DNA from 3 places in the Amycolatopsis sp. FU40 genome. Region 1 is predicted to be linked to each of the others. Evidence: riboswitches for the same ligand, from Rfam matches in the RefSeq annotation. Region 1 holds a riboswitch; each other region holds the start of a gene.
What was found. A riboswitch is a leader RNA that binds a small molecule or an ion and turns the genes downstream of it on or off. The one in region 1 is predicted to bind S-adenosylmethionine.

Region 1 (9,425 bases):
CCCGCAAGGTGGACACCACCGCGGTGACCACCAAGGAGCTCGCCTCCGACCTGAAGCTGAACCTGGGCCCGGACGACGCGATCGAGGGCGGCCTCGACGTCAGCCTGAAGAACGGTGCCGAGGTCCACGTCAGCCGCATGGGCGTGTCGATGGTCAACCAGGAAGAGACCATCGACCCCGAGGTGCAGAAGGTCGACGACCCGACGCAGCTGCAGGGCCAGCAGAGCGTCGAGGACCCGGGCACGCCGGGCAAGAAGCTGGTGACCTACAAGGTCACGAAGAAAAACGGCGAGGAAGTCGCGCGCGAGCAGGTCTCGGAGAAGGTGCTCGTCGAGGCCAAGGCCAAGATCATCAAGGTCGGCACCAAGAAGCCGCCGCAGCCGGCGATCGGCGACGGATCCGCGTGGGACCGCATCGCGCAGTGCGAGTCGGGCGGCAACTGGTCGATCAACACCGGCAACGGCTACTACGGCGGCCTTCAGTTCGACAAGCAGACCTGGAACGCCTACGGCGGCGACCAGTACGCGGCGCTGCCGAGCCAGGCCAGCCGCGAGCAGCAGATCGCGGTGGCCGAGAAGGTCCGTGCCGCTCGCGGTGGCGGCTACGGTGCCTGGCCGGTGTGCGGCGCGAAGGCGTGACCTGAGTTTTCCCGGCAGGCGGCTGTGAGCTTCGAGCTCACGGCCGCCTGTTTTCGTACTCCGCGTTGCCGGGGCGCTGACGGCGCTGGGTAGGCTCGTGCGGTGGTGGAACTGCTGGGGCCTGCCGAAATCCGCGGGCTGGCCGACGAACTCGACGTCCGGCCCACGAAGAAGCTCGGGCAGAACTTCGTGCACGACCCCAACACGGTCCGCCGCATCGTCGAACTCGGCGGCGTGCAGCCCGGGGATGTCGTCCTGGAGGTCGGTCCCGGCCTCGGCTCGCTGACGCTGGGCCTGCTCGCCGCGGGCGCTCAGGTCGTCGCGGTGGAGATCGATCCGGTGCTGGCCGCCCGCCTGCCGCGCACAGTGGCCGAGCGCGCGCCTGAGGCAGCGGAGCGGCTGACCGTCGTCGGCGCGGACGCGTTGCGGGTGCGGGCCGCTGATCTCCCGGCTGAGCCGGTGTCGATCGTCGCGAACCTGCCGTACAACGTCGCGGTACCGGTGGTGCTGCACCTGCTGGCCGAGCTGCCGTCGCTGCGCAGCGGGCTGGTAATGGTCCAGACCGAGGTCGCTGACCGGATGGCAGCGGGTCCGGGAAGCCGCACCTACGGAGTGCCGAGTGTGAAGCTCGCTTGGTACGGCCCGGCGCGGAAGGTCGCCGCGGTGCCGCGCGCGGTGTTCTGGCCGGTGCCGAACGTCGATTCCGCGCTGGTCTCGTTCAGCCGGACCGACCCGGTTTCCGGCGTGGATCGCGCACGGCTGTTCGCGGTGGTCGACGCGGCGTTCTCGCAGCGACGCAAGACTTTGCGGGCCGCGCTGGCCGGGTGGGCCGGTTCTGCCGAGCGGGCCGGCGAACTGCTCGCGGAGGCGGGGATCGACCCGAAGACGCGCGGGGAGCAGTTGGACGTGCACGCGTTCGCGCGGATCGCGGCTGCCGGAAGCTGACCCCCTCTCGCGGCGCTCGCTTGTGCCGTGCAACTCCGGCGGGGCGGCGGGTATTCCCTGGTTTCGCTGCGTTGTCCGATGATCTTGTGTCGTCGCTGATTGTGAGTCACCCACCGCCATTCAGATACTCTTAGTGATCACGCGGCTACGGCCGAAACCGCCCTCCACCTGTGACGAGCAGCTCGGCATTCGGGGGAGTCCGGCTGCTCCGCGCTCCGGATTGTTCAGCGGTGCCGACCCGAGGTGCTTCGCTCCGCTGACCTATCTCGACCCGGTCGAGGCCTCCGTGAGCCGAGCGTCGAGGCTCGCGAACCGCCGCCACTTGACAACGAGAAAACTCTTGTTCCACAAAGATCCTTGATCGTCCACAGTGGAACGAACTAGTTCGCCGCCGAGGTCCGCCGCGGGTGTTTCGCAGGTCGAGGCACTGTTCGGCGACCGAGGTTCCGGGTTTCCGGTTCTTGGACGCGGTGTTCCGGCATGCGGGCACCACCAGACGTGTGATCTGCACCAACGCGCTTGCGTTCAGCCAATGGGATCGGCTTTACTCGAAAGCGTCCATCCCGAGCGACTGAGAGACCTGGCTCGCCGAAGTCGCAGCAACCACCCTCCGCAGGGCAGGTGCTACCGCCAGGACCGATGGAGGCTGTTTTCGATGAAGAGGGTCACCCGCCCGCTCCTGCTGACCCGCCGGCGCGTAGTCGACGAAGGTCGCCGCTCGGTATGTGCGTGTCAACGCTCCATGGTCATCGCCTGATCGTTTTTTCCGCAGTTTCTTGCGCCGTCCACAGTGGACGGTAATTCGATGACGCCTGGCGCGCCCGGAATCGGCGCTGCGCCTCGTTTGCCTGGAGCCCTTTCGTGATCACTGTCGAAAACGTGTCCAAGTCCTTTCCCTTCCACGGAAATCGTGTCGCCGCGCTGCGCGACGTGAGCGTTGACGTGCAAGCCGGTTCGCTGTTCGGGGTTGTGGGTCCCTCCGGTTCCGGCAAGTCGACCCTCGCCCGCTGCATCGCGCTGCAGGAGCGCCCCGACCGCGGCGTCGTGCGGCTCGACGGCCTCAACACCGCGACGCTCGACGGCAAGCGGCTGCGGGAGATCCGCCGCCAGCTGGGCGTCGTCGGGACCAAGCCGGAGCTGATCGCCGAACGCACCATCGCGGGCAATATCGCCAGCCCGCTGGAGCAACTCGGCGTCGACGGCCCGCAGCGGCGCAGCCGGGTCGGCTCGCTGCTCGACCTGGTCGGCCTCACCGCCCGCGCCGCGCAGAAGCCCGAAGAACTCACCGAAGGCCAGCTCCGCCGGGTCGCGGTCGCCAAGGCGCTCGCCGCCGGACCGGCCGTGCTTCTCGCTGACGACCCGACCGCCGGGATCGCGGCCGAGGACGCGGGCGCGGTGCTCGCCGTGCTCGACCGGGCGCGGGCCGAGCTGGGCGTGACGATCGTCGTCACCACGCCGGACGCGGACGTCGTCCGCCGGGTCTGCGACGACGTCGCGGTGCTCGACAACGGCGCGATCGTCGAGCGCGGCACGGTGCTCGACCTGATCTCGACGCCGGACAGCTGGACCGCGCAGGCGGTGCTGCCGTCGGTCGAGACCTCGCGCGCCCAGTCCGCGAAGTACGACCGCGCGGTCGACGTCGTCCTGATCGGCTTCGCTTCGGTTGGCGCCCTGCTGCCCGAGGCGGCCAGCCGGTTCGACGTGGAGCTCGCCACCATCGGCGGCGGCCTCACCCGCATCGGGGACACCCCGATCGCCCGGTTCCGCCTCGGCGTCCGCGGCGAGCGGGCCGATGCCGCGCTGTCCTGGATCTCCGACCGGGGCGCGCACGTGAGCCAGCCGGCGCGCGGTCCGCAGAGCGTCGTCGCCGCCTGATTTCCCTTTTACCGAGCTGTTTTCCGAGGGCCGTCCCATTCGATTGGGGCGGCCCTCGCCGCATCTGCGGGACGCATCGCCCGAGAGATCAGGACATGCGGTCAAGGTTCTAGGACACGCGTCCTGAAGTCTGTCCATTGTGGTCGTTCCGGCGCACGATCTCCGCCAGCTCCGGATCCGCGTGCGCCTCGGCGGCCTGCTTCCACTTCGCCACGAGGGCGGCGAACGGCGCCGGGTTGCCGAGGGATTCGGTTCGCTCCAGGGTTTCGGCCAGTTCGCCGACGAACGTCCGCACCTCTTCCGCCGACAGGTACCGCGCCCACGGGAACGCGGCGGGCAGCGCCTCGGCGGCGAGCGCGACCGTCTCGGCACTGCGGCGCAGCAGTTCCACGAGGATCGCGACGGCCGCCGAAAACCCGGCCGCCGCCTGCTCGGCGCGCTCGGCGGTGACGAGCACCAGATCGGGTTTGTCCTTCTCCCGTCGGCGAATCCGGACCGACCGGGTCGGCGAACCTTCGAGCTGGTCGGTGACCCGGCGCGGGTGCAGGGACAGCTCGGACAGGTTGACCTCCGGCGTGCGCATAGTTACAAAGTAGTTCCAAATTAGTCCGGCTGGCCACTCCGGAGCGACGACTGGGGGAACTTCCGTGCCAACGTTTTCTCCTGACGGCACCTGGTCAGCGACAGCCACGTAGGCTGGACGGGTGCTCGCCGTCGTTCCACCACCAGTCACCGTCCGGGTCCCGGCCAAGGTCAACCTGCACCTGGCCGTCGGCGACCTGCGGGCGGACGGGTTCCACGAGCTGGTCACCGTCTTCCAGGCGCTTTCGCTCACCGACGAGGTGACCGTCGCGGCCACCGACGAGCCAGGGCTCGAGGTGTACGGCGAGGGGGAGCGCACGGTGCCCACCGACGGCGCCAACCTCGCCTGGCGAGCCGCGCGCGAGCTGGCCTCTTACGCCGGACGGCCGGACGCGGATGAGCCGAAGGTGCGAATCGTGCTGCGCAAGGGCATTCCGGTCGCGGGCGGCATGGCGGGCGGGAGCGCGGACGCGGCCGCGGCGCTGGTCGGGCTCTCGTCGCTCTGGAAACTCGACATCACCCGCGACGAGCTGGCCACCATCGCCGGCCGGCTGGGCAGCGACGTGCCCTTCGCGCTGTACGGCGGCACCGCGCTCGGCACCGGCCGCGGCGAGCAGCTCGTTCCGGTGCTCGCGCGCCACACGTTCCATTGGGTGCTGGCCTTCGACGAGGAAGGCCTGTCCACGCCCAAGGTGTTCGGCGAACTCGACCGGCTGCGCGCGGACGGCAAGCCGCCGCGGATCGGGTCGCACACGCCGGTCGTGGAGGCGCTCGCGTCGGGCGATCCTCGCCAACTCGCCCTGTTGCTCGGCAATGACTTGCAGGCGGCCGCGGTGTCGCTGCGGCCCGGCCTGCGCCGCACGCTGCGTGCCGGGGTGAACGCGGGCGCGCTTGCCGGATGCGTGTCCGGCTCCGGGCCGACGTGCGCGTTCCTGTGCTCCGACGCGGAAACCGCGGTCGAGGTGGCCGCCGAGCTGTCCGGCGCGGGGGTATGCCGGACGGTGCGGGTCGCGCACGGCCCGGTGCCCGGGGCCAGGGTGGTCGGCGGCGACGACGCTCCGCGCAACGCGCCGCCGCGCGTGCACGCCTGAACCGCAAAGCTTGAATCAATAGTCCACAGTGGAAAGGATCCGGATGGCCAACCTGGTCAACCTGGAATCGGTGAGCAAGTCCTACGGCGTGAAGCCGTTGCTGGACAACGTTTCCCTCGGCGTCGCCGAGGGGCAGCGGATCGGCGTAGTCGGGCTCAACGGCGGCGGCAAGACGACGCTGCTCGAAGTCCTTTCCGGACTGAGCGAACCGGATTCCGGCCGGGTGAGCCAGGTGCGCGACCTGCGGATGGCCGTCGTCACCCAGCGCACCGAACTGCCGACCGGCAGCACGGTCGGCGACGTGGTGCTGCAACGTTACGGGGCCGAGCACGAATGGGCCGCCGACGCGCGCGTCCGGTCTATTGTGGACGGTCTGGGCATCACCGCGATCGGACTCGACACCCCGACCGCGAACCTGTCCGGCGGCGAACGCCGTCGCGTCGCGCTGGCCGCCGCGCTGACCGGCGAGCTGGACCTCGTGGTGCTCGACGAGCCCACTAACCACCTTGACGTCGAAGGCGTTCGCTGGCTCGCCGACCATCTGCTGGGCCGCCGGATCGCGGTCGTGGTCGTGACGCACGACCGGTGGTTCCTCGACACCGTCGCGAGCCTCACCTGGGAGGTCGCGAACGGCCGGGTCGAGCAGTACGAAGGCGGTTACGCCGACTGGATTTTCGCCCGCGCCGAACGCGCCCGCCTCGCCGCGACCGCGGAGGAGAAGCGGCAGAACCTGGCGCGCAAGGAATTGGCGTGGCTGCGGCGCGGTCCGCAGGCGCGTTCCTCGAAGCCGCGCTACCGCGTCGAAGCCGCCGAGGCGCTGATCGCCGACGTGCCGCCGCCGCGCGATTCGGTGGAGCTGATGGCGTTCGCGAAGCGCCGGCTCGGCAAGACGGTGCTGGAGCTGGAAGACGCATCGCTGCGGGTTGGCGACCGGACCTTGCTAGATCACGTGACGTGGCGGATCGGCCCTGGCGACCGGATCGGTCTGGTCGGCGTGAACGGCTCCGGCAAGACCACGCTGCTGAAGCTGCTGGGCGGCGACGTCGAATCGCCGACCGGACGACGGGTGCAGGGCAAGACGGTCGCGCTCGCGCACCTGCGCCAGGAACTCGACGACCTGCCCGCTGATCTTCGTGTGCTGCAAGCGATCGAGCAGGTCTCCGGTCGCGTCGTGTTCGGCAAGCAGGAGATGACCGCGTCGCAGCTCGGCGAAAAGCTCGGCTTTCCGGCGGCTCGGCAGTGGACGCCGGTCGGCGACCTGTCCGGTGGCGAGCGTCGCCGGCTGCAGCTGTGCCGGTTGCTGATGGCCGAGCCGAACGTGCTGCTGCTGGACGAGCCGACGAACGACCTGGACATCGACACCCTGCAACAGCTCGAAGACCTCCTCGACGGCTGGCCGGGCACGATGGTGGTGGTCTCGCACGACCGGTACCTGGTCGAGCGAGTCTGCGACGCCACGTATGCGCTTCTCGGCGACGGCAAGGTCACCCATCTGCCGGGCGGCATCGAGGAGTACCTGCAACGCCGCGCTCGCGCGAAGGAGGCCGCGCCGCGTCGCGAAGCACCGGCCGCGGAGAAGACCGAGGCCAAGCGCAGTGCGGCGGAAACCCGTGCGGCGCAAAAGGAATTGGGCCGGTTGGAGCGAAAGCTGGACCAGCTCGCGAAGCGGGAAGAGAAGCTGCACGCCGCTTTGGCGGAGGCAGCTACCGACCCGGAGAAGCTGATCGAGCTGAACACCGAGCTGAAGGCCGTCCTGGCGGAGAAGGACGACGTCGAGGCGCGGTGGCTGGAGACGTCCGAACTCGCCGAGTGACTCACGAGAAAATCGGCGGACGGACGGCGACGTTCGCGCTGCCGGAGTTCCGGAAACCGACCCGCGACGAGCCGCCGCAGGCCCATCTGGACCGGTCCGTCCGCAACCCGTCTGACACCGGACATCCGCTGTTCACGCCGCCGCGGGCAGTGCCGGAAAACCGGACAGTAATCTGACGCACATGAGTCGGTTTGTGGACACACTCGTCGGGAACGCGGCGGACCGGGGGCAACGGCGCGGCATGGTGACCGGCGAGCCCAAGGAGCCGGTGCGCCGGACCTGGGCGCAGGTGCACGACGAAGCGCGCCGGATCGCCGGCGGGCTGGTCAGCGGCGGTTTGAAGCCGGGAAGCGCGGTGGCGGTGCTGGCCGCCGCACCGGTGCTGATCGCGCCGACCGTGCAGGCGGTGTGGCTCACCGGCGGCAGCGTGACGATGCTGCACCAGCCGACGCCGCGCACGGACCTCGCCGAATGGGCCGAGGACACGGTCAAGGTGCTCGAAATGATCGGGGCCGAGCTGGTCGTGCTGGGCGAACCGTTCGACCAGCTCGCCCCGGTGCTCGAAGGCAAGGGCATCAGCTACCGGCTGATCTCCGAACTGGCCGGTGCGGAACCGCTCGCCGAGATCGTGAAGACCGCCGAGGGCGATACCGCGCTGCTGCAGCTGACCAGCGGATCGACCGCGGAGCCGAAGGCCGTCCGGATCACCTACGGCAACCTGTACACCAACGTCAAGGCGATGGTCGACCGCGCCGAGTTCGAGTTCGACACCGACGTGATGGTGTCGTGGCTGCCGACCTTCCACGATATGGGCATGGTCGGCTTCCTGACCGTGCCGATGACGTTCGGCGTCGAACTGGTCAAGATCACCCCGGTCGAATTCCTGACCGGTCCGCTGATCTGGCCGGAGCTGATCAGCAAGTACGGCGGCACCACGACGGCCGCGCCGAACTTCGCGTACGCCATCGTCGGCAAGCGCATGGCCCGGGTCGAGGACGACAACGCCTACGACCTGTCGAAGCTGCGCATCGCGCTCAACGGTGCCGAACCGATCGACGAGACGGCCGTCGAGACCTTTGTGGACGCCGGAAAGCGCTTCAACATGCCGCCCGAATGCGTGTTCCCCGCGTATGGCATGGCAGAGGCGACGCTGGCGGTCTCGTTCGCGCCGCTGTTCACCGGACTCACGCTGGACGTCGTCGAAGCCGACGCGCTGGAAGCCGACAACCGCGCGGTCCCGGTGCCGGAAGGCGACCCCCGCCGCGGCACGGACGAGGTGCGCTCGTTCGCCCTGCTCGGCCGCCCGCTGGACGGTCTGGAAGCGGACATCGTCGACGAATCCGGTGCCGTGCTGGGCGAACGGCAGGTCGGCGAGATCCGCCTGCGCGGCGAGGCCGTGACGCCCGGCTACCTGACCGTCGACGGCCCGCTGGACACCCAGGACCCGGACGGCTGGATGAAGACCGGCGACCTCGGCTACCTGGTCGACGGCCAGATCGTGATCTGCGGCCGCCGCAAGGACGTCATCATCATGGGCGGCCGCAACCTGTACCCGACCGACATCGAACGCGCCGCTGGCTCGGTCGACGGCGTCCGGGCGGGCAACGCGGTCGCCGTCCGCCTGGACGCGGGCAGCCGCCGCGAACGCTTCGCCGTGGTCGTGGAGTCCAAACTGGCCGGTGCCGCCGCTGAGGAAAACCGGCTGGCCAAGGAAATCGCCGCCCGCGTGCGAGACGCGGTGGACATGCGCCCGTTCGCGGTCGTGGTGCTTCCGGCCGGAAGCCTGCCCAAGACCCCGTCCGGCAAGGTCAAGCGGGCAGCTACCGCGGTGCAGTACGCGGACAAGATCGCCAAGAACGCGGACGCTTGATCGTTCGCGGATAGCGCCCGAACGCGACGAAGGCCGCTGCGAGGGATCCTCGCAGCGGCCTTCGTGTGAAGATCTATCGGCCGGGCAGCCGTTCCGCTGGCGCCTCGGTGACCACAGGCCAGGAGGCGCGTCCCGCGGTCGCCTCGCTGTGGTCCCGGCTTCCCGGAATCAGCGGAGCCCGCCGTCCGGAGCGGTCGGCCAGCTGCGTCTCGACCTCGTCGAGAAACTGGTCGACCTCGCGCTCGTCGTATCCGCGCTTGCCGATCAACGGCTTGGAGAACAGCACGTGGTGGACCTCGGCCGCGGTGAGATCGTCCTCGTCGGCGATCGTCTTGGCGATCCGCCGCACGAAGTCGTCGACCTCCTGCTTGGCGTAGCCGCGGCGGCCGATCGGGGCGTTACCGAAAGCGACCTCAGCGAGATCCTCGGCGGTAAACGGCATGGATCATTCTCCGATTCAGGGTCGGGGTGGTGCGAACTCCTGCAGTCCGTCCTAACCGGTCCCGGCCACCCCGGGAAGCCCGCACCCGCTCGGACGACTCGATCAGGGCCCCAGAAGCCGCCCATCGAGTGAGAAATCCATCACGGACGGCCACGGCTGCTCACCCACA
Region 2 (9,425 bases), 2.4 Mb from region 1:
CGTGCCGAACACGCGCTCGCCGAGGGCCTGGTACTGCTCGACCTGGCCCGCGATGATCGCGAGGCCGGTGTCGTGCAGCTCCTGCGGGGTGCGGTCGCTGGTGGTGTGGGTGCGGGCGAGGCGGGCGTAGATCTCGTCGCCGCCGGGGAGCCAGGAGACGCCTGCCTTGTCGTCCGGGCGGCCGTGCGGGAGGACCTCGGCCTCGAGGAAGTCGCGGTACTCGCGGAAACCGGGCCGGGCGACGTCGCGGAGGATCTGCTCGCGGCGGGCGGCGAACTCGGCGTCCGGCGCGGACTGGCGCAGCAGCGGGTCGTTCTCGGGCTCGGCGAGGTAGCGGTCGAGGTGCGCGATCGCGGCCTTGACCAGGCGTTCGATCGGCAGCAGCCCCGCGGCGATGCCGTCGCGGTGCCGGTGTGCGACAGCGCGGAGGTACTCGGGGATCGCGCTGAGCCTGCCGAGATGCGCCTCCGCGGTTTCCGCGGTGACGGTGACCATCGGCAGCGCGGACAGCAGCCCGGACGCGGGCCCGACGAACAGGTCGGTGACGGTGAAGTCGACGACCCGGCTGTCCATCCGGTCGAGGTTCCCGTCGATGGAGCTGAGCAGGACGTCGCGAGTGACGCGGTCGACCTCGTCGAGCCCGGCCGGGTCGATCGCCTCGGCCCGCTCCCGGATCCCGGCGAGCTTCTCGCGCAGCGCCGCCTCCGCCGCGGCCGACGGATCGCCGAGCCCCGGCGCGTCCGGCCGGATGCCCAGAATGGCGGCGTCGAGCGGTTCGTGGTCGAACGACACCTCGACGAGTTCGTCGGCGAGATCGGAAACGACGGTCATCGGCGTGGACCCCCAGGGTAGGCGGAGCGAGTGCTGACGCCGACCCTAATCGAGACCGGGGTGCGGACGCCCGTGTCCTCGGCGGCCGGCCTCCGTCCGGGGGCAGCGGCGTTCCGGGGCGTGGAACCTGGGGCCGCGGGCGGCGGGACGGCCGGGCAGTGCGTGCACGGTTCACGGATCGCCGTGCACCGGCATTCGCGGGTGCGCACCGGCCGGTGTTCCGCCGACGTCTCGGTGGCGCGGGGCACGCCGGGCGCGTGGTGCGGCCGGGCGGGGCGGGCGAGGCGGTAGCGTTGCCGGAGTGGCCGTGACCGATCCCGCCGACATCCGCCTGCTCGCCGCGCTCGCCGAGCTGGGCAAGGGGGCTGTGCACGAGCTGGCGGCGAAGGTCGGGATGGACCCGCGGGAGGTCGCGTACCGGCTGGTCGCGCTGTCCGGGAGCGGGTTGCCGCTGCTGGTCGGGGTCGAAAGCGACCCGAACGGTCTCCGCGCGGCGATCTCCGGGGCTCCGGCGTCGTGGCAGCGTCCGCAAGGCCCCGGGGGCGGGTATCCGGGCGGGCCCGGGTCGGCGCCGTTCCCCGCGGCCGGGCAAAACCCGGGCAGCATGCCTGGACCGAACCCGGGCGGGATTCCCGGGCCGATGGCTTCCGGCCCGGGTGCGACGCCGGGCGCCATGCCCTCCGGCCCTGGCCCGATGAACAGCCCGGCGTCGGCGGGAGTCCCGGTTCGAGGCGGAACGTCGGGCGCGCAAGGCTCCGGGATGCCAGGCGCCTCCGGCCCGCACCCGCCCGGACCGAACGGGGTCCCCGGTCCCGATTCACCCGGGATGCCGGGACACTCCGGCCCTCATCCGCCGGGACAGCACGGAATGCCCGGCCCCGGAACCTCCGGTGCGTACTCCCCTGGGCAAACCGGCCTGCCCGGCCCCGGGACCTCCGGCGCGTATCCCCCCGCACAGACCGGAATTCCGGGCCCCTCCGGCGGCTACGCGCCGGGGGTGTCCGGCGCGTACGCACCCGGACCGGCCGGGATTCCCGGGGTTTCGGGCGCGTATCCCCCTGGACCGAACGGGATTCCCGCCGGGCCGGGCGTCTCCGGCGCGTACAGCCCTGGGCAGCTGCCGCCCGCCGGCCCGAGCGTCCACAATGGACCGTACCCGGCCCCGGATCCGGTCGTCAGCACGTGGGGCGTTCCGCAGACCGCGTCCTGGGCCCGCGGCGACGAACCCCGGCCCGCCGCGGCGCCGGCCAAGCAGGGGCGGATCGGCGAGACGATGCAGTCGCAGGGGCTCGAAGGGGAACAGCTTTCCGTGCAACTGCTGGAGGTCCAGGATCCCGCCGACTTCCTCTTCGGCGCGGCGGGCTACCGGCTCGAGGACGGCGAGCGCGCGGTCGTCGTGCACACCGAGATCACCAATCGCGGGCCGATCCCGTTCGCGTCGCTGCCCGACAACTACCTGGAACTCGTCACCGACAGCGGCGAGACCATCGCGAAGGCCCCGGTTTCGCTGACCTCCCGGCCGCCGCACAAGATCGGCGTGCAGCCGGGCGAGACGCTCGGCGGGCACACCGTCTACGTGCTTCCCACCGCGACCCGCGTGGTCTCGGTGCGCTGGAGCCCCCGGCCCGAGCCAGACGAGCGCACCTTGACCTGGGCCGTCGGCTAGCCGGCTCGTGAGGGTTCATGCCGGTTGGAACCGGCAAAAACACTCACGAGGCCACTAGTTCCCGTCGCGCAGGATCTCCAGCGCACTCGCCAGATCGTCGGGGTACTCCGCCTCGAACTCCACCCACCGGCCGTCCGCGGGATGCGCGAAACCGAGCGTCCGCGCGTGCAGCCACTGCCGCGTCAGGCCGAGTTTCCTGGCCAGCACCGGGTCCGCCCCGTAGGTCAGGTCGCCCGCGCACGGGTGGCGCAGCGCGGAGAAGTGCACGCGGATCTGGTGCGTGCGGCCGGTTTCCAGCTTCACGTGCGCCAGCGAAGCCGCCCGGAACGCCTCGACTACCTCGTAGTGCGTGACGCTCGGCCGTCCGCCCGCGACGACCGCGAACTTGTAGTCGTGCCGCGGATGGCGGTCGATCGGAGCGTCGATGGTGCCGCGCGTCGGATCCGGGTGGCCCTGCACGACAGCGTGGTAGCCCTTGTCGACGGTCCGTTCCTTGAACGCCCGCTTCAGCACGGTGTACGCGTGTTCGCTCTTCGCCACCACCATCACCCCGGTGGTGCCCGCGTCGAGGCGGTGCACGACGCCCTGTCGTTCGGCCGCGCCGGAGGTCGAGATGCGCAGCCCGGCCGCGGCGAGGCCGCCGACGACCGTCGGGCCGGTCCAGCCGGGACTGGGGTGCACGGCGACGCCGACCGGTTTCGAAATCACCACGATGTCGTCGTCATCGTGCAGGATCTTCATGCCTTCGACCGGCTCCGCGACGATTTCCGCCGGACGTTCCGGTTCCGGCAGCGTCACCTCCAGCAGTCCGCCCGCGGCCAGCCGGTCCGATTTGCCCGCCGGACGGCCGTCGAGGAGCACGTCGCCCGCCGCGGCGAGGTCCGCGACCGCGGTGCGGGACAGGCCGAGCAGTTTGGCGAGGCCGGCGTCGACGCGCATCCCGTCGAGCCCGTCGGGGACGGGCAGCATGCGCGCGCTCACTCGGATTCCTTCTTCTTGCCGCGGGTGGAGGTGCCGTCGTAGTCCTTGCCGAGCAGGGACAGCAGCACGATCAGCGCGCCGCCGACGCAGATCGCGGAGTCGGCGATGTTGAAGATCGCGAAGCCCTGGCCGTTGGGCGCGAACGCGGAGATGAAGTCGACGACGTGGCCGCGCAGCGGTCCCGGCTCGCGGAAGAACCGGTCGGTCAGGTTGCCGAGCGCGCCGGCGAGCACGAGCCCGAGGCCGATCGCCCAGCCGACCGAGCGCAGCCTGCGCGAGATCCACACGATCGCGATCACGACGCCGATCGCGACCAGCGCGAGCACCCACGTCATGCCGGTCGCCATCGAGAACGCGGCTCCCGGGTTGCGGATGACCTGCAAGTAGATCAGCCCGCCGAGGATCGGCTTCGGCTCCTTGCCCTCGAGGTTGGCGACGACGAGGTTCTTCGTGATCAGGTCGATCGCCCACAGCAGCGCCGCGACCGCGAACACCACCCAGACGCGCCGCTTGGGCAGCGGCACGGCGTCCTCGGCAGCCTCCCGCTCAGGCGGTTCCGCAGACGGCTCGACCTCGGATTCGGACGGCGAAGGATCGGTGCTCACACCCCCATTGTCCACAACCGCGCCCGAGCAGGTCACAGCGGCCGAATTCAGTCGCCCCGCACGCCCCTCGCCCGCCATCATCGGCTCCGTGCCCGCCGACATCCCCAGCCCCGCCGCGGCCGCGGCCTGGATCGCCCTCGACCTCTCTCCCACCGACGACCTCCCGCTCTGGGCAGCCCACTGGCTGGCCGACGGCGAGGACGGCGAGCACCTGCGCCGTCTGGCGGGCCTGTCCCGCACCGAACCGCGGGAGATCCACGACGTGCAGGAGGCGGCCTTGGCCGACTGCCGCACTCCCATTCCCGCGGTGGCCGACGCGGCTGACGCCGCGTTCACCCATCTGGCCCGGCTGTTGCTCAACGGCCAGCTCAGCGAACGCGGCCTGCTGAACGACCTGCACGCGATCATCTTCCGCACTGTGTTTAATGGCGTCGGCTCCGCCGCCGCGGCGGGATCGCCCTTAAGCCGATCCCGCGTTGTGGTCAAGTTTCCTGCCGCGCCAGGCCCAGCACCCCCGCGCCGTCAGGCGCAGAACGGCGGCAGCTCCCGCGTGTCCCCGACCGGCGCCCACCGCCCGTCCACCTTCGCGTACTCCCACCGGGCTCCCCGGGCCACGATCTGCCGCAGCGCGAGCACCAACCGGTCCACGTGCTCTTCGGTGCTCCCCAGCCCGAGGCTCACCCGAACCGCCTGCTGGCCCTCGCTCCCGGCTTCACGGATCAACCGCCGGGCGGCCACGTGCGCGCAAAACGCCCCGTCCCGCACGCCGATCCCGTACTCAGCCGACAGCACCGCGGCCAGCCAGCCCGGCTCGAAGCCGTCGACCACGAAGCTCACCGTGCCGACCCGGTCCACCGGCGCGTCAAAGAACCGCAGCTCGGCAAATCCGGGCAAGCCCTCGAGCCCCTTGCGGAGCCGCTCCAGCAACGCAGCCTCGTGCGAACCCACGGCATCCCACTGAGCCGCCAGCTGCTCGCACGCCACCCCAAGCGCATACACGCCAACGGTATTCGGCGACCCGGCCTCGTGCCGCTCCTCGCCGCTGTTCCACACCACGGCTTCCTCGGTCACCAGCTTCGTAGCACCGCCACCGGCCAGGTACGGCTCCGCGGCACGCAGCCAGTCGCTGCGGCCGATCAGCGCGCCAGCCCCGAACGGGGCGTAGAGCTTGTGCCCGGACAGCGCGACGTAGTCGACATCCAGCTCCCGCAACGAAATCCGCCGATGCGGAGCGAGCTGCGCGGCATCCAGGGCCACCCGGGCGCCGTGTTTCCGGGCCACCGCGGCGATCTCGGCGACCGGCAGCAGTTCGCCAGTCACATTGGAGGCACCAGCGACGACCACCAATCGCGGCCCCTGCGGGCATTCCGCCAGCGCTTCGTCCACAACGGACACCGCGGCGAGCCGGGTCCGCGGCAACTGCACGCGCCGGACGTTCGGACCCCGCCACGGCAGCAGCGCCGCGTGGTGCTCACTGTCGAACACGACCACGGAAGTCTTGCGCGGCAACGCCTTCGCCAGCAGGTTGAACGCGTCAGTGGTGTTGCGCGTGAAGATCACCGAGTCGCCGGTGCGCGCGTCCACGAACCGGCGCAACACGTCCCGGGTCCGTTCGTACAGCCGCGTCGAGACCTGCGAAGCGAAGCCCGCGCCGCGATGCACGCTGGCATACCAGGGAAGGAACTCGTCGACCGCCGTGCGCACCGCGTCCAGACACGGCGCGCTCGCCGCGTGGTCGAGGTTGGCGTAGCCGATGTCGCCGCCGGTCACCAGCGGGACCCGCAGCGTCGCACCAGCGACAGCGGGAACAGCAGCGACAACAGTTTCCGTGGACCGGTCGAGTGCGAGAGTCATGACGGCGCCTCCTCGGCGTTCCGGGGGACCCCCGGCGAGGGGCCCGCGCTTGCCCGCCGCACTGCGCGACCGGCCTGGTCCTCACCCGGGGCACCCCACCGCGGTAGGAGGGTTGCCGGCCAGCAAGCCGGGGCTTCGCGCTGGCACTCATGACCTGAACCCGACGATAGCGGAAAACTCGCGCGGGAAACCAGACCCGTCCCGTGATCTGAGACGGCAGTCACAAGTAGTGTCCACAAAGGACAGAAGGATCAGGCCCCGGATTCCCCGTGCCAGCGGGCGAGGCGGCCGGCCCGGTCGACGGCCCGGATGCGCCGTTCGGTCGCGTCGCGGTCGGCGGCGGTCGTGACCACCAGAAGCTGGTCCTCGACCTGCAATCGGCTCGTTTTCTGCGGGGTGAAGCCCGTCCCGCCGCGGACCACGAGGCTGACCGTCGCCCCGGCGGGCAGCCGCAGCTCGGACAGGTACACGCCGTGCAGCTTCGACCCCTTCTGGATGCGCACCTGCAGCAGTTCCGCGCCGAGTTCGTCGAGCGGCGCGGCGTCGACCTCGATCTCGTGCGCCTGCGTCGCCTTCGCCAGCCCGAGGATCCGCGCGAGCGGGCTGAGCGTCGCGCCCTGCAGCACGGTGAGCACGATGACGAGCACGAAAACCGCGTCCACCAGCCGTTGCGCGCCGGGCACGCCTTCCGACAGCGGGATCATCGCGAGCACGATCGGCACCGCACCGCGCAGGCCCGCCCAGGACAGGAACGTCTGCTCCCGCCACGGCAAGCGGAACGGCAGCAGCGACAGGACCACCGAGAGCGGCCGGGCGAGCAGCAGCACCACCGCGCCCGCGACGAGGCCCGGGACGAGCGCTTCGAGCAGCCGGGTCGGCGACGCGAAGAGGCCGAGCAGCACGAAGAGCCCGATCTGCGCGAGCCAGCCGAGCCCTTCGGCGAACGACAGGGTGTCCGACCGGTGCGGCAGCTTGGAATTCCCCAGCACCAGACCGGCGACGTACGTGGCGAGCAGGCCGGACGCGTGCGCCAGCTGGCCCGAGGAGTACGCGAGCACGCACACCGCGACCGTGGCGAGCGGGTACAGGCCGGTCGCCGGGAGCGCGGCCCGGCGCAGCGCCTGCGCGCCCAGCCAGCCGAACGCGAGGCCGAGCGCGAGGCCGGTGAGCAGTTCGTAGACCACCAGCAGCGGCAGCGACCAGTCGACCGCCTCGCCGGACGCGAGCACTACGACCGCGATGTAGGCGGGCGCGTCGTTGATGCCGGATTCCAGCTCCAGCGCGCCGACGACCCGTTTGCCGACCCCGGCCGTGCGCAGCACGGAGAACACCGCCGCGGCGTCGGTGGACGCGAGGACCGCGCCCCACAGCAGGGAAAGCCGCCAGTCGAGGCCGAGCAGCCAGTGCAATGCCGCGCCGGTGACCGCGATGCTGATCACCACGGCCACTGTGGACAGCAGGATTCCGGGCCCCAGCGAGGGTTTCACCGCGGACCAGCGCGTGGTGAGCCCGCCCTCGGTGAGGATCAGGACGAGCGCGGCGAGCCCGAGGGACTGGGTGAGCGCCGGATTGTCGAAGCGGATGCCGAACCCGGCCTCGCCGAGCACGACGCCGATCCCGAGATACAGCAGCAGCGACGGGAATCCGAGCCGGATGGACACGCGCACCGCGACGACCGAGACGACCAGAACCAGCGCTCCGACGCCCAGCACCATGGGAAGCTCGTCCACTCGCCCGCCTCCCTCCCGTCGCCCGCAGGCGTCCAGAATAGTGAGGCAGTGTCCGGTTCCCGAGCGCGCACCACCGGTCCGGGGGACCTCGCAGGTGTGTTACGACGCCTCGGCGGCACTCACCGTCGCGAGATCGACACCCAGCGCGGCGAACGGGCCCCTCGCGCCCGGCAGGACGCGGACCGCGCGCTGCTGGTCCCGCGTCAGCCAGCCCGCCTCGACCGCCCGCTCCAGCACCGCCGCCGGAACCGCGCCGGCGAGGTGCTCCCGCCGCTCTGTCCAATCCAGACAGTCGCGCAGCAGCGGCCGCCGCGGCCGATCCGGCACGGTGACGCCGAGACCGGCCAGGACGTCGCGTCCGGCGTCGGTGAGCGCGAGCCCGTCCGACACGTCGATCAGGCCCCGTTCGACCATCCCGTCCCGCAAAGCGACGCCGAGCGTCCCGGCCAAATGGTCGTAGCAACTGCGCGCGAACGACAACCGCTGCACCCGCAACGAAGTCCGCAGCCCGGACGGCCGTTTCAGTTCGGCATGCTGCGCCAAATGCTCGATCAGCTCCGCGACCCGCGGATTCGCCAGCCGCACGTACGCGTGCCGCCCCTGCTTCACCCGGGCGACGAACCCGGCCTCGGCCAGCCGTGTCACGTGCTCGCTCGCCGTCGAGACCGCGATCCGCGCCGCGGCGGCCAGTTCGCCCACCGTCCAGGCACGGCCGTCGAGCAGGGCGAGACACATAGTCGCGCGGCTCGGATCGGCGAGCACAGCGGCGACTTCGGCCAGTGCGACGGTTTCCATGTCCCTACGGTAGAACGGCGACACTTCGGCCGCGGCCGAACTGACGTTTGCTCAGCAGCCGTGGCGTGCGCCCCCGCCGCACACCCGGGCTCCTGGAGGCGGCTCGTGAGTGCTGATCGCGGTAAGAACCGTGATCAGCACTCACGAGCCCCTACAGCGCGTCGAGGAACTTCGCGCCCAGCGAGACGGCCGGTTTGGAGTCGTTGGCGCCCTCCAGGAACACCGCGAACGCCAGGTCGCCGCGGTAGCCGACGAACCAGCCGTGCGCCTCGGCGCCGGACCCGAACTGCGCGGTGCCGGTCTTGCCGAACACCGAGCCGGAGTGCGCCAGGCCGGTCGCCGTGCCGCCGGTCACGACCTCGCGCATCATCCCGCGCAGCGCCGCCAGCACCGAGCCGGACGGCGGCTGGTAGCCGGTGTTGACCTTGGTCCCGCCTTCCCACAGCCGCGGCACGACCGCGTGCCCGGACGCCGCGGTCGCCGCCATCACCGCCGCTCCCATCGGACTGACCTGCACCTTTCCCTGGCCGATGCCGTCCTCGACCTGCTCGTCCGGGCTCGCTGCCGGGTCGACGCGGCCCATTTCGGAGGAAAGGCCCTCGATCCCGAAATCCGCGTTGAGACCGAACTGGGTGGCCGCCTTCGCGAGCCCATCGGCGGGCAGCTGCGACGCGAGCCTGCCGAACGTGGTGTTGCAGGACTTCGCGAACGCCTTGTGCACGGTGGTCGTGCCGAGGTCGAAACCCTCGTTGGAGAGCGTGCGGGTGCCGATCCGGTCGGTCAGCGGGCACGGAACCGAGGAATCCGGCGTGACGAGCCCGGCTTCCAGCGCCGCGGTCGCGGTGACGATCTTGAACGTCGACCCCGGCGCGTACTGGCCGCTGAACGCCGACGCGGCGTTGGTGACGCTGCCGTTCTGCGCCACCGCGAGCAAGTCGCCGGACGACGGCTGGATGGCGACCA
Region 3 (9,425 bases), 1.9 Mb from region 1:
CAGGTGCTGATCCACGCAGCAGATCCGGAAGCCCGATGGCTGATCACCGTCGCCCGGCATGGGGCGAGAGCGCCGGGCGCGACGCTGTCCTGGCCTGGCGGCTGGTGGGGCGGACTGTGCGCGGCGGCTTTGCTGGTCGCAGTCGTGGTGGCGGCGCGGTTTCGTCGGATCCGGCTGCTGGTGGCGATCGGACTGGTCGTCGTGCTGTTGACGGTCGTGCCTGCCAAAGTCTTGGCACCTGGCTGGCCGCCGGACGGCTGGGCGATGGTGGAATGCGATGTCGGACAAGGAGATGCGGTCGTCCTGGCCACCGCCGAGCCTGGCCGCGCCGTGGTCGTCGACACCGGGCCGGAACCAGGGCCGGTCGACGAATGCCTGCGAAGGCTGGGCGTCGAGCGGGTGCCGTTGCTCGTGCTGAGTCACCTGCACGCGGATCACATCGGCGGTCTCGCCTCGGTATTCGACGGTCGGGCAGTCGGTGCGATCGCGGTTGGACCAGGGCGTGCTCCGGCGTGGGCGTGGCAGTCGGTTTCCGGCGAAGCGCGGCGTCGTGGCGTGCCGCTGGCGCAGTTGAGCGATGGGCAGCGGCTGGAATGGCCGGGGCTGTCGCTGGAGGTGCTCGGTCCGCGCTACGCCACCACGCGTGCACCGGCGTTGCAGGACGGCACGATGATCAACAACAGTTCGGTCGTCCTGCGCGCCGAAACAGCGGCTGGCCGGGTCTTGCTGACCGGAGACGTCGAACTGGCCGCACAGGCGGATCTGCTCGCCGAGGGCGTCGACCTGCGAGCGGACGTCCTGAAGGTGCCGCATCACGGCTCGCGGTATTCGCTGCCGCAGTTCCTCGCGGCGGTGCGGCCGCGCACGGCGCTGATCAGTGTCGGCGCGGGCAACGGATACGGCCATCCGAGCAAGTCCACAGTGGACGTTCTCGGCACGATGGGAGTGCTGGTCACCCGGACCGATGTGGACGGTGACACCGCCGTCCTGCCGGAAGGAAGCGGCCCGGCGGTTGTGCGCCGGGGCGAGCCGCGGGGTCCCCCGCGGTAGTGCGGAGGACCCCGGGCCGGTGCGTCAGTAGCCGAGCGCCTTGGCGACGGCTTCGGCGGACGGCGGCACGGTGGCCTTCGGGCCGATGTGGTTCTCGACCGCGTCGAGGGTCTTGAGGCCGTCGCCGGTGATGAGGAGGACGGTTTCGGCGTCCGGGTCGAGCTTGCCGGTTTCGACGAGCTTCTTCGCGGTCGCCACGGTGACGCCGCCCGCGGTTTCGGTGAAGATGCCTTCGGTGCGCGCGAGCAGCCGGATGCCTTCGACGACCTCTTCGTCGGTGACGTCCTCGATCGCGCCGCCGGTGCGGTTGACCACGTCGAGCACGTACGGGCCGTCGGCCGGGTTGCCGATCGCGAGCGAGCGGGCGATCGTGTCCGGCTTGACCGGCTGGACGACGTCGTGGCCGTTGCGGTACGCGGTGGAGACCGGCGAGCAGCCGGTGGCCTGTGCGCCGAAGACCTTGTACGGGCTGGCGTCCACGAGACCGAGCTGGCCCAGTTCGCGGAAACCCTTGTCCACCTTGGTGAGCTGGGAACCGGAGGCGATCGGCACGACGATCTGCTCGGGGATGCGCCAGCCGAGCTGCTCGGCGACCTCGTAGGCGAGCGTCTTCGAGCCCTCGGAGTAGTACGGGCGGACGTTGACGTTCACGAACGCCCACTTCGGGTGCTCGGCGGCCAGTTCGGTGGCGAGCCGGTTCACGTCGTCGTAGTTGCCGTCGACGGCGATCAGGTCGCCGTCGTAGACGGCGGTGGTGAGGATCTTCGCGCGTTCGAGGCTCTTCGGGATCAGCACGACCGACCGCCAGCCGGCGCGGGCCGCCGCGGCGGCGGTCGCGTTGGCCAGGTTGCCGGTCGACGGACACGCGAGGACCTCGAAACCGAACTCGCGGGCGGCGGCGAGCGCGACGGCGACCACGCGGTCCTTGAACGAGTGCGTCGGGTTGCCGGTGTCGTCCTTGACCCACACGCGCTTGAGGCCGAGTTCCTTCGCGAGCCGGTCGGCGCGGACGAGCCTGGTACAGCCGGGTTCGGTGTTCGGAGTCTCCTCGACGGTCGAGGGGACGGGAAGGAGCTTCTTGTAACGCCAGATGTTGCGCGGGCCCGCCTCGATGTCCTCGCGGCGGACGCGGCCGAAGTCGTAGGCGACCTCGAGCGGCGAGAAGTCTTCGACGGAGACGAATTCCGGAGCGAGCGGCTGCCGGTGCCCTTCTTCCTTCGACACCAGTTCGACGGCCGGACCGAGGTCGATCGTCTTGTTGGCGGAGGTGGCGCTGAGGGCTGCAGTCATCGCGAGGTTCCTTTCCTCATCTGCCCCGCCGAAGCGGGCCGGAATTGGCACCGTGGTCGTCAGCTACCCCGCGATCGCGGGATGACAGGCTGTACGCCGGTTGCCGGGGCTTCGTCGGGCCGTTCCCTCTGCCCCTCTGGATGAGCGGTATTCGGTTGTCGGAGCGCCGGTGGGCGCGTCCTCGGCTACACCGTACGACATCCCGATCAGCTCGTGCCACGGAGGCGGCCCACATCACCGGAGCGGACGGCCCGGCGGCCGGGTGAGAAGATGGCCGGGTGACCACCGCACCCGCGCCGCTGCACCTCGTCACGGGCGAGGAAGAACTGCTCATCGAACGGGCTGTGCGAGCGTCTCTCGACGCGGCCAAGGCCGCGGACCCGACGGCGGACCTCACGCGCATGCGGGTGTCCGATCTCACACCGCCCGTGCTGGCCGAGCTGGTGAGCCCTTCGCTGTTCGCCGAGGGGCGCGTCATCGTGCTGGAGTCGGCGCAGGACATCTCGCAGGAGCTGTCCGACGCGGTCCTCGCATACGTGAAGGCACCCGCCGACGGCATCGTCCTCGTGGTCGTGCACAGCGGCGGCGGGCGGAGCAAGGCTGCCAAGGCACTGCCGGGCGCGCTGAAAAAAGCGGGCGCGGAAATCACCGAATGCCCCAAGCTCACCAAGCCGGCCGAGCGCGAGGCGTTCGTCCGCAACGAGGTGCGCCGAGCGGGCGGCAAGATCGACGCCGCGGGGCTGATGGCGCTGCTCGACTCGGTCGGTTCGGACCTGCGCGAGCTGTCCTCGGCGGCGACGCAGCTGGTCGCCGACACCGGGGGAGTCGTCGACGAGCAGGCGGTCCGCCGCTACCACACCGGACGCGCCGACGTGACCGGCTTCGCGGTGGCTGAGAAGGCCGTCGCGGGCGACCGGGCAGCCGCGATGGAGTCGCTGCAGTGGGCGATGCAGCTGGGCGTCCCGCACGTCCTGGTGGCCGACGCGCTGGCCGACGCGGTCCGCACGATCGCTCGCGTGTCCGCGGCCGGGCGCGGCAACCCGAACCAGATGGCGGGCGAACTGGGCATGCCGCCGTGGAAGATCCGCAAGGCGCAAGGGCAGTCCCGCGGCTGGGGCCAGGACGGCCTGGCGACCGCGATGCGCGTCGTGGCGCGGCTGAACGCCGAGGTCAAGGGCGCGGCGGCCGATGCGAACTACGCGCTGCAGCGCGCGGTCCTCGACGTGGTCGCGGCCAAGGGAGACCGCTGAGTTTCAAGGCGCCTGCCGCCGCGACCGTTCCTCCGGAGCCGGAGCCGGAGCCGGAGCCGGAGCCGGAGCCGGAGCCGGAGCCGGAGCCGGAGCCGTCCCCTGCTCAGCACACGGAAAAGGCCCGGCAGCCAAAGCCGCCGGGCCTTCCGGAAAGACTGCGCTCAGAGCTGGTTCGCGCGCTTCGCGAGAGCCGACTTCTTGTTCGCGGCCTGGTTGGCGTGGATGACGCCCTTGGTGACGGCCTTGTCGAGCTTGCGAGCGGCGTCGCGCTGCAGTTCGAGGGCCTTGTCCTTGTCACCGGCGTCGGCGGCCTCGCGGAACTTGCGGATCGCGGTCTTCACCGAGGACCGGATCGCCAGGTTGCGCTGCCGCGCCTTCTCGTTCGTCGTGATGCGCTTGACCTGCGACTTGATGTTGGCCATGGAGGCGTTCCTCTTTCACTCGGTGAAGGTCGCTGCCGCGTTTCGTGTGGCTCCGGATCAGTCCCGAGGGACTGCCGGGTTTCCTCCCTGACGGAATGCCGCACGGCAACAGTCGAAAATCTTAACAGCCCTGCTCGCGGCGCTGGAGACGGCCCCGGAGCCGGCAACCGTTCGGCGTTCCGTCCGCGGCTCGGTTACGGTGGATCTCGGTAGTGCCTAGGGTTCCGTCGCCTGCCCGTGGTCCCGCGGAGCGGGTCGCGAAAGACAACGAGGGCGGGCGGGCCTGGTCCGAGCGGCACCTTCGGCGGGACACCGAGCCCTGCCGTTCATCTGACGGGACAAAAGCCTGGAGGACCCGGTCTTCAGCGTGCGCTGAAAACCTGAAAGGGTCGCAGATGAACACCTCTGCCCTCGCCATGGTCCTCGTCGCCGCCGTCGTGCACGCCGCGTGGAACCTCGCCGCCAAACGGGTTTCCGGCGGCGGTCCGCGATTCGTCTGGCTCTACTACACGGTTTCTGCCGCAGCGATGCTCCCGGCGATCGCGGTCGCGCTGGCAGTCGAACCGGAGCGTCCACAATGGACGTGGCTGTTCGCCGCGCTGGGCACCGCGGTGCTGCACGTGGTGTACGGGATCGTGCTGCAGCGCGGCTACGAGGTCGGCGACCTGTCGATCGTCTACCCGCTGGCCCGCGGCACCGGGCCGCTGGTGTCGGTGCTCGTGGCTGTCACGGTCCTCGGCGAACGGCCCGGCGTGCTCGGGCTGGTCGGTGCCTTCCTCGTCGTCGCGGGAGTGCTGGTGATCAGCGTCGGCGGCAGCAGCGGCGACGCGAACGCTCGCCGTGCCGGAGTGTTTTACGGCGTCGCCACCGGAACGGTCATCGCGGCTTACACGCTCTGGGACGCGCACTCGGTCACGTCGCTCGGCGTGCCTCCGCTCGTCTACTTCGGCGGCGGCGCGATCGGCCAGAGCATCCTGCTCGCGCCGTCCGCCGCCCGCGGCCGGTCCGAGGTCAAGCGGCTGTGGCGGGACCACCGGCGCGAGGTGCTGATCGTCGGGCTCGCTTCGCCCGCCGGATACCTGCTCGTCCTGTACGCCCTGCGGATCGCGCCGGTCAGCCTCGTCGCGCCGGCGCGCGAGTTGTCGATCGTCTTCGGCGGGGTCGCGGCCTGGCTCGTGCTCCGCGAGCGCAACGCGGTCCGCCGCCTCGCCGGATCGCTGGTGGTGCTGGCCGGGATCGCTGCGATTGCGGTCGCCTGAGCCGCTCGGGTAGGCAGGAGCCATGGACGTACTGAGCAGCCGGGTGCTGATCCACCCCCGCGACCACGAGGTGTCCACCGCGTTCTACCGCGATGCCCTCGGCCTCGCGATCGAGCGCGAGTTCCCCGGCGGCACGCGGTTCTTCGCCGGCGGCGGGTCGATCGAGGTGGTCGGCACGGGCGAGGCGGGGCCCGGTCCGGACGTCAATCTTTTCCTCCAGGTCCGCGATCTCCCGGCGACGCTGGCCGAACTCGCCGGACGCGGGGTCGAACCGGTGCGCGAGGCCCGGCGCGAGCCGTGGGGCACCGACGAGGCGTGGATCGCCGACCCGGACGGGCTGCGGATCGTGCTCGTCGAGGTCCCGGAGGACCATCCGTTGCGCCGCGACCAGCGCTAGGCCGGTTTCACGGCCCGGAGCTGGGCGGCGAGCGCGGCGAACCCCGGCGGGTCCCAGGTCCAGGTCTGCAGGTCGGTGAATCCCGCGGCGGCGGCTTCGCCGGCCAGTTCGTGCCGCGTCACCGGAAGCCACTTCTCGTGCGCCGAAAGCAGCAGCCGCCCGCCCGGCCGCAGCACGCGGAACAGTTCGGCGAAGGCCGCCGGGCGGTCTTCCCAGAACTGGACGTTGTTCACGGTCAGCACGACGTCCGCGGACGCGTTCGCGCAACCGGTCCGGGCCGCGCTGCCCGCGCGCACCTCGGCGCGGTCTCCGCAGCGGTCCGTGCAGAGTTCGCGCATCTGCGGGGAGGGTTCGACGCCGATCACCTCGCCGGCGAGTTTGCTCGCCGCGTCGAGGCCGACTCCGGGGCCGGGGCCGATGACGAGCACGGTCTCGTCGGGTTCGAGGCGGGCGAGGCCGACGACGCGGTGCTCGGTCGCGGCGTTGCCGATCGCCATCAGCTTGCCGCCGAGCCTGCCCAGCAGCCCGCTGGGATGGCCGAAGGCCCGGTCGAGGGCGGCGTCGAGGACGCCGGGACCGGGCGGCGAGGGGGAGGGTGAAGTGCTCATGCTTCGAGGTCATCACGAGTCGCGCGGGGCCGCATCGGGGATGACCCCCACCCGCACCCGGAGGTCCATGGGACGATGGGGTACGGACATCCCCCACCATCCCGAGGACAGCCCGAGTGACAGCGCCCAAGACGTTCGCCGACACCACCTTCACGCCGCCGGAGTTGATCCGCAACTTCTGCATCATCGCCCACATCGACCACGGCAAGTCGACGCTGGCGGACCGGATGCTGCAGCTGACCGGCGTCGTCGAGGAGCGAGCCATGCGCGCGCAGTACCTCGACCGCATGGACATCGAGCGGGAACGCGGCATCACGATCAAGGCCCAGAACGTCCGGCTGCCCTGGCAGGTGGACGGCAAGGACCACGTCCTGCACCTGATCGACACGCCCGGCCACGTGGACTTCACCTACGAGGTCTCGCGGGCGCTGGAGGCGTGCGAGGGCGCGATCCTGCTGGTCGACGCCGCGCAGGGGATCGAGGCGCAGACGCTCGCGAACCTGTACCTCGCGCTCGAGAACGACCTGCACATCATCCCGGTGCTGAACAAGATCGACCTGCCCTCGGCGGACCCGGAGAAGTACGCGGCGGAGATCGCGCACATCATCGGCTGCGAGCCCTCGGACGTGCTGCGCGTGTCGGCGAAGACCGGCATGGGCGTGACCGAGCTGCTGGACGAATGCGTGCGCCAGGTCCCGCCGCCGGTGGGCGACGCGGACGCGCCCGCCCGCGCGATGATCTTCGACTCGGTCTACGACACCTACCGCGGCGTCGTGACGTACATCCGCGTGGTGGACGGCAAGATCACGCCGCGCGAGAAGATCAAGATGATGTCGACCGGCGCGACGCACGAACTGCTCGAGGTCGGGATCATCTCGCCGGAGCCGAAGGCCAGCAAGGGACTCGGCGTCGGCGAGGTCGGCTACCTGATCACCGGCGTGAAAGACGTGCGCCAGTCGAAGGTCGGCGACACCGTGACGTCCGAGCGGCACGGCGCGACGGAACCGCTCGCCGGGTACCGCGAACCGAAGCCGATGGTGTTCTCCGGGCTGTACCCGGTGGACGGTTCGGACTACCCCGAGCTGCGCGAGGCGCTGGAGAAGCTGCAGCTCAACGACGCCGCGCTGACCTACGAGCCGGAGACGTCGGTCGCGCTGGGCTTCGGCTTCCGCTGCGGCTTCCTCGGCCTGCTGCACCTGGAGATCACCCGGGACCGGCTGGAGCGCGAGTTCGGCCTCGATCTGATCTCGACCGCGCCGAACGTGGTGTACCGCGTGGTGCTGGAGGACCGCAGCGAGGTCGTCGTCACGAACCCGTCGGACTGGCCGGGCGGGCTCAAGATCTCCGAAGTGCACGAGCCGGTGTCCAAGGTGAGCATCCTCGCGCCGTCGGAGTTCGTGGGCACGATCATGGAGCTGTGCCAGGCGAAGCGCGGCACCCTGCTGGGCATGGACTACCTGTCCGAGGACCGCGTCGAGCTGCGCTACACGATCCCGTTGGCGGAGATCATCTTCGACTTCTTCGACACGCTGAAGTCGCGCACGCGCGGCTACGCGTCGCTCGACTACGAGGAGTCCGGCGAGCAGGTGGCGGACCTGGTGAAGGTCGACATCCTGCTGCAGGGCGAGACGGTGGACGCGTTCTCCGCGATCGTGCACAAGGACGCTGCCTACACGTACGGAAACCGCATGGCGACCCGCCTGCGCGAGCTGATTCCGCGGCAGCAGTTCGAGGTCCCGATCCAGGCGGCGATCGGCTCGCGGATCATCGCGCGCGAAACGATCCGCGCCATCCGCAAGGACGTGCTCGCCAAGTGCTACGGCGGCGACATTTCGCGGAAGCGAAAGCTGCTGGAGAAGCAGAAGGAAGGCAAGAAGCGGATGAAGACGGTCGGCCGGGTGGAAGTGCCGCAGGAGGCCTTCGTCGCGGCACTGTCCACTGAGGACAACGGGAAGAACAAGAAGTAGCACCACCTTCGGGTGAACGGCGGCTCCGGGTTTCCGGGGCCGCCGTTTTTTGTCGGTGGCGGGTGGTGTCCTCAATTGCTGACAGGGATTCTCTGGCGCGAACAGGGAAAGGAGAGCACCATGACGGTCATGATGGAGAGCCAGAATCCGCCCGGGTCCGGTCCCATGACAGTGCGGGACCTTGAGGGGATGCCGGATGATGGCCGCCGTTACGAACTCATCGATGGGGCGCTGCTCGTGACTCCGGCGCCCGGATACCGCCATCAGAAGATCGGATACCGGCTCTATCACGTGCTGGAGGCCGCTTGCCCGCCGGAGTTCGACGTCCTGGGCGCGCCGTTCGCGGTGCACGTCGGCGATCGGGTGGAGCTGCAACCGGATGTGTTGGTGGGCTGGAGCGAAGACTTCACCGCCAAGGACCTGCCGGCACCCCCGGTGCTCGCGGTCGAGATTCTGTCTCCGAGCACGGCGATCCATGATCTGAACACCAAGAAAGCGGTCTACGAGCGGCTGCGAGTGCCGAGTTATTGGGTGATCGACCCCGTCGCACCCGAACTGACCGTGTTCGAACTCGACGAAGACGGCTGTTACCAGCGGATCGCCAAAGCCGCGGGCGCAGAGGTCTTCGAAGCGCGGCGGCCGTTTCCGGTCCGGGTGGTGCCCGAGGCGCTTGCCGGGAGGGGATGAGCCGAACCGCTCGTGCGCGCAGCACCGGGGTCGGCTCAGCCGTTCCCGATGATCTTGCCGACCTCCACGAACACCGCGGCCCGGCGTTCGGCGGCCATCACGCGGTCGTACTCCGCCCAGTCGTCGTGGGTGCCGGTGGCGGCTCGGAACACCTCGCGCAGCAGGGGCGGGAGGCCGTCGGCGGGGAAGGCGGGGTCGGGGTCGTCCGGGCCGATCAGGCGGGCCGGGCCGGTCACCGAGAGCCAGCGCCAGCCGCGGCGGAACGTCACGGTCGCGTGGCCGTTGCGGCGCAGCAGGGCGAGTTTGCGCGCGCCGCCGACGGCGACGAAGCCCACGCTCGGCTTGCCGGTCACCGGGTCGTCCAGGAGGCCCGCGTTCACGACGGACGCGTGCACGGTGCCGTCGGCGCGGGTCGTGGCCACGGTGGCGAGGCCGTTCTCCTCCACCGTCAGCGCGCGGAGCTGTTCCAGGGTTGCCGTCATGCTCTTCTGCAAC

Region 2: it holds a riboswitch for S-adenosylmethionine, as region 1 does, so the genes downstream of both, L3Q65_RS20015 (aminotransferase class V-fold PLP-dependent enzyme) here and L3Q65_RS30570 (methionine ABC transporter ATP-binding protein) in region 1, are expected to answer to the same signal.
Region 3: it holds a riboswitch for S-adenosylmethionine, as region 1 does, so the genes downstream of both, thrC (threonine synthase) here and L3Q65_RS30570 (methionine ABC transporter ATP-binding protein) in region 1, are expected to answer to the same signal.

Annotation. Positions count from the first base shown of each region.
Region 1 covers NZ_CP091381.1:6,533,711-6,543,135, reverse strand. The annotation lists gene L3Q65_RS30580 (transglycosylase family protein) at 1-638, shown strand, start outside; gene rsmA (16S rRNA (adenine(1518)-N(6)/adenine(1519)-N(6))-dimethyltransferase RsmA) at 741-1,583, shown strand; SAM riboswitch class I at 2,139-2,229, shown strand; gene L3Q65_RS30570 (methionine ABC transporter ATP-binding protein) at 2,445-3,458, shown strand; gene L3Q65_RS30565 (hypothetical protein) at 3,568-4,041, opposite strand; gene L3Q65_RS30560 (4-(cytidine 5'-diphospho)-2-C-methyl-D-erythritol kinase) at 4,163-5,131, shown strand; gene L3Q65_RS30555 (ABC-F family ATP-binding cassette domain-containing protein) at 5,175-6,944, shown strand; gene L3Q65_RS30550 (hypothetical protein) at 6,941-7,120, shown strand; gene L3Q65_RS30545 (fatty acyl-AMP ligase) at 7,126-8,814, shown strand; gene L3Q65_RS30540 (DivIVA domain-containing protein) at 8,888-9,256, opposite strand.
Region 2 covers NZ_CP091381.1:4,172,690-4,182,114, forward strand. The annotation lists gene L3Q65_RS19995 (DUF885 family protein) at 1-831, opposite strand, end outside; gene L3Q65_RS20000 (AsnC family protein) at 1,133-2,497, shown strand; gene L3Q65_RS20005 (RluA family pseudouridine synthase) at 2,552-3,478, opposite strand; gene lspA (signal peptidase II) at 3,475-4,083, opposite strand; gene L3Q65_RS20015 (aminotransferase class V-fold PLP-dependent enzyme) at 4,606-5,937, opposite strand; SAM riboswitch class IV at 5,978-6,092, opposite strand; gene L3Q65_RS20020 (potassium/proton antiporter) at 6,189-7,667, opposite strand; gene L3Q65_RS20025 (helix-turn-helix transcriptional regulator) at 7,767-8,462, opposite strand; gene L3Q65_RS20030 (penicillin-binding transpeptidase domain-containing protein) at 8,614-9,425, opposite strand, start outside.
Region 3 covers NZ_CP091381.1:4,597,380-4,606,804, reverse strand. The annotation lists gene L3Q65_RS22020 (ComEC/Rec2 family competence protein) at 1-1,050, shown strand, start outside; gene thrC (threonine synthase) at 1,075-2,340, opposite strand; SAM riboswitch class I at 2,354-2,487, opposite strand; gene holA (DNA polymerase III subunit delta) at 2,619-3,590, shown strand; gene rpsT (30S ribosomal protein S20) at 3,752-4,012, opposite strand; gene L3Q65_RS22000 (DMT family transporter) at 4,408-5,271, shown strand; gene L3Q65_RS21995 (VOC family protein) at 5,294-5,668, shown strand; gene L3Q65_RS21990 (class I SAM-dependent methyltransferase) at 5,665-6,276, opposite strand; gene lepA (translation elongation factor 4) at 6,393-8,243, shown strand; gene L3Q65_RS21980 (Uma2 family endonuclease) at 8,364-8,930, shown strand; gene L3Q65_RS21975 (pyridoxamine 5'-phosphate oxidase family protein) at 8,966-9,412, opposite strand.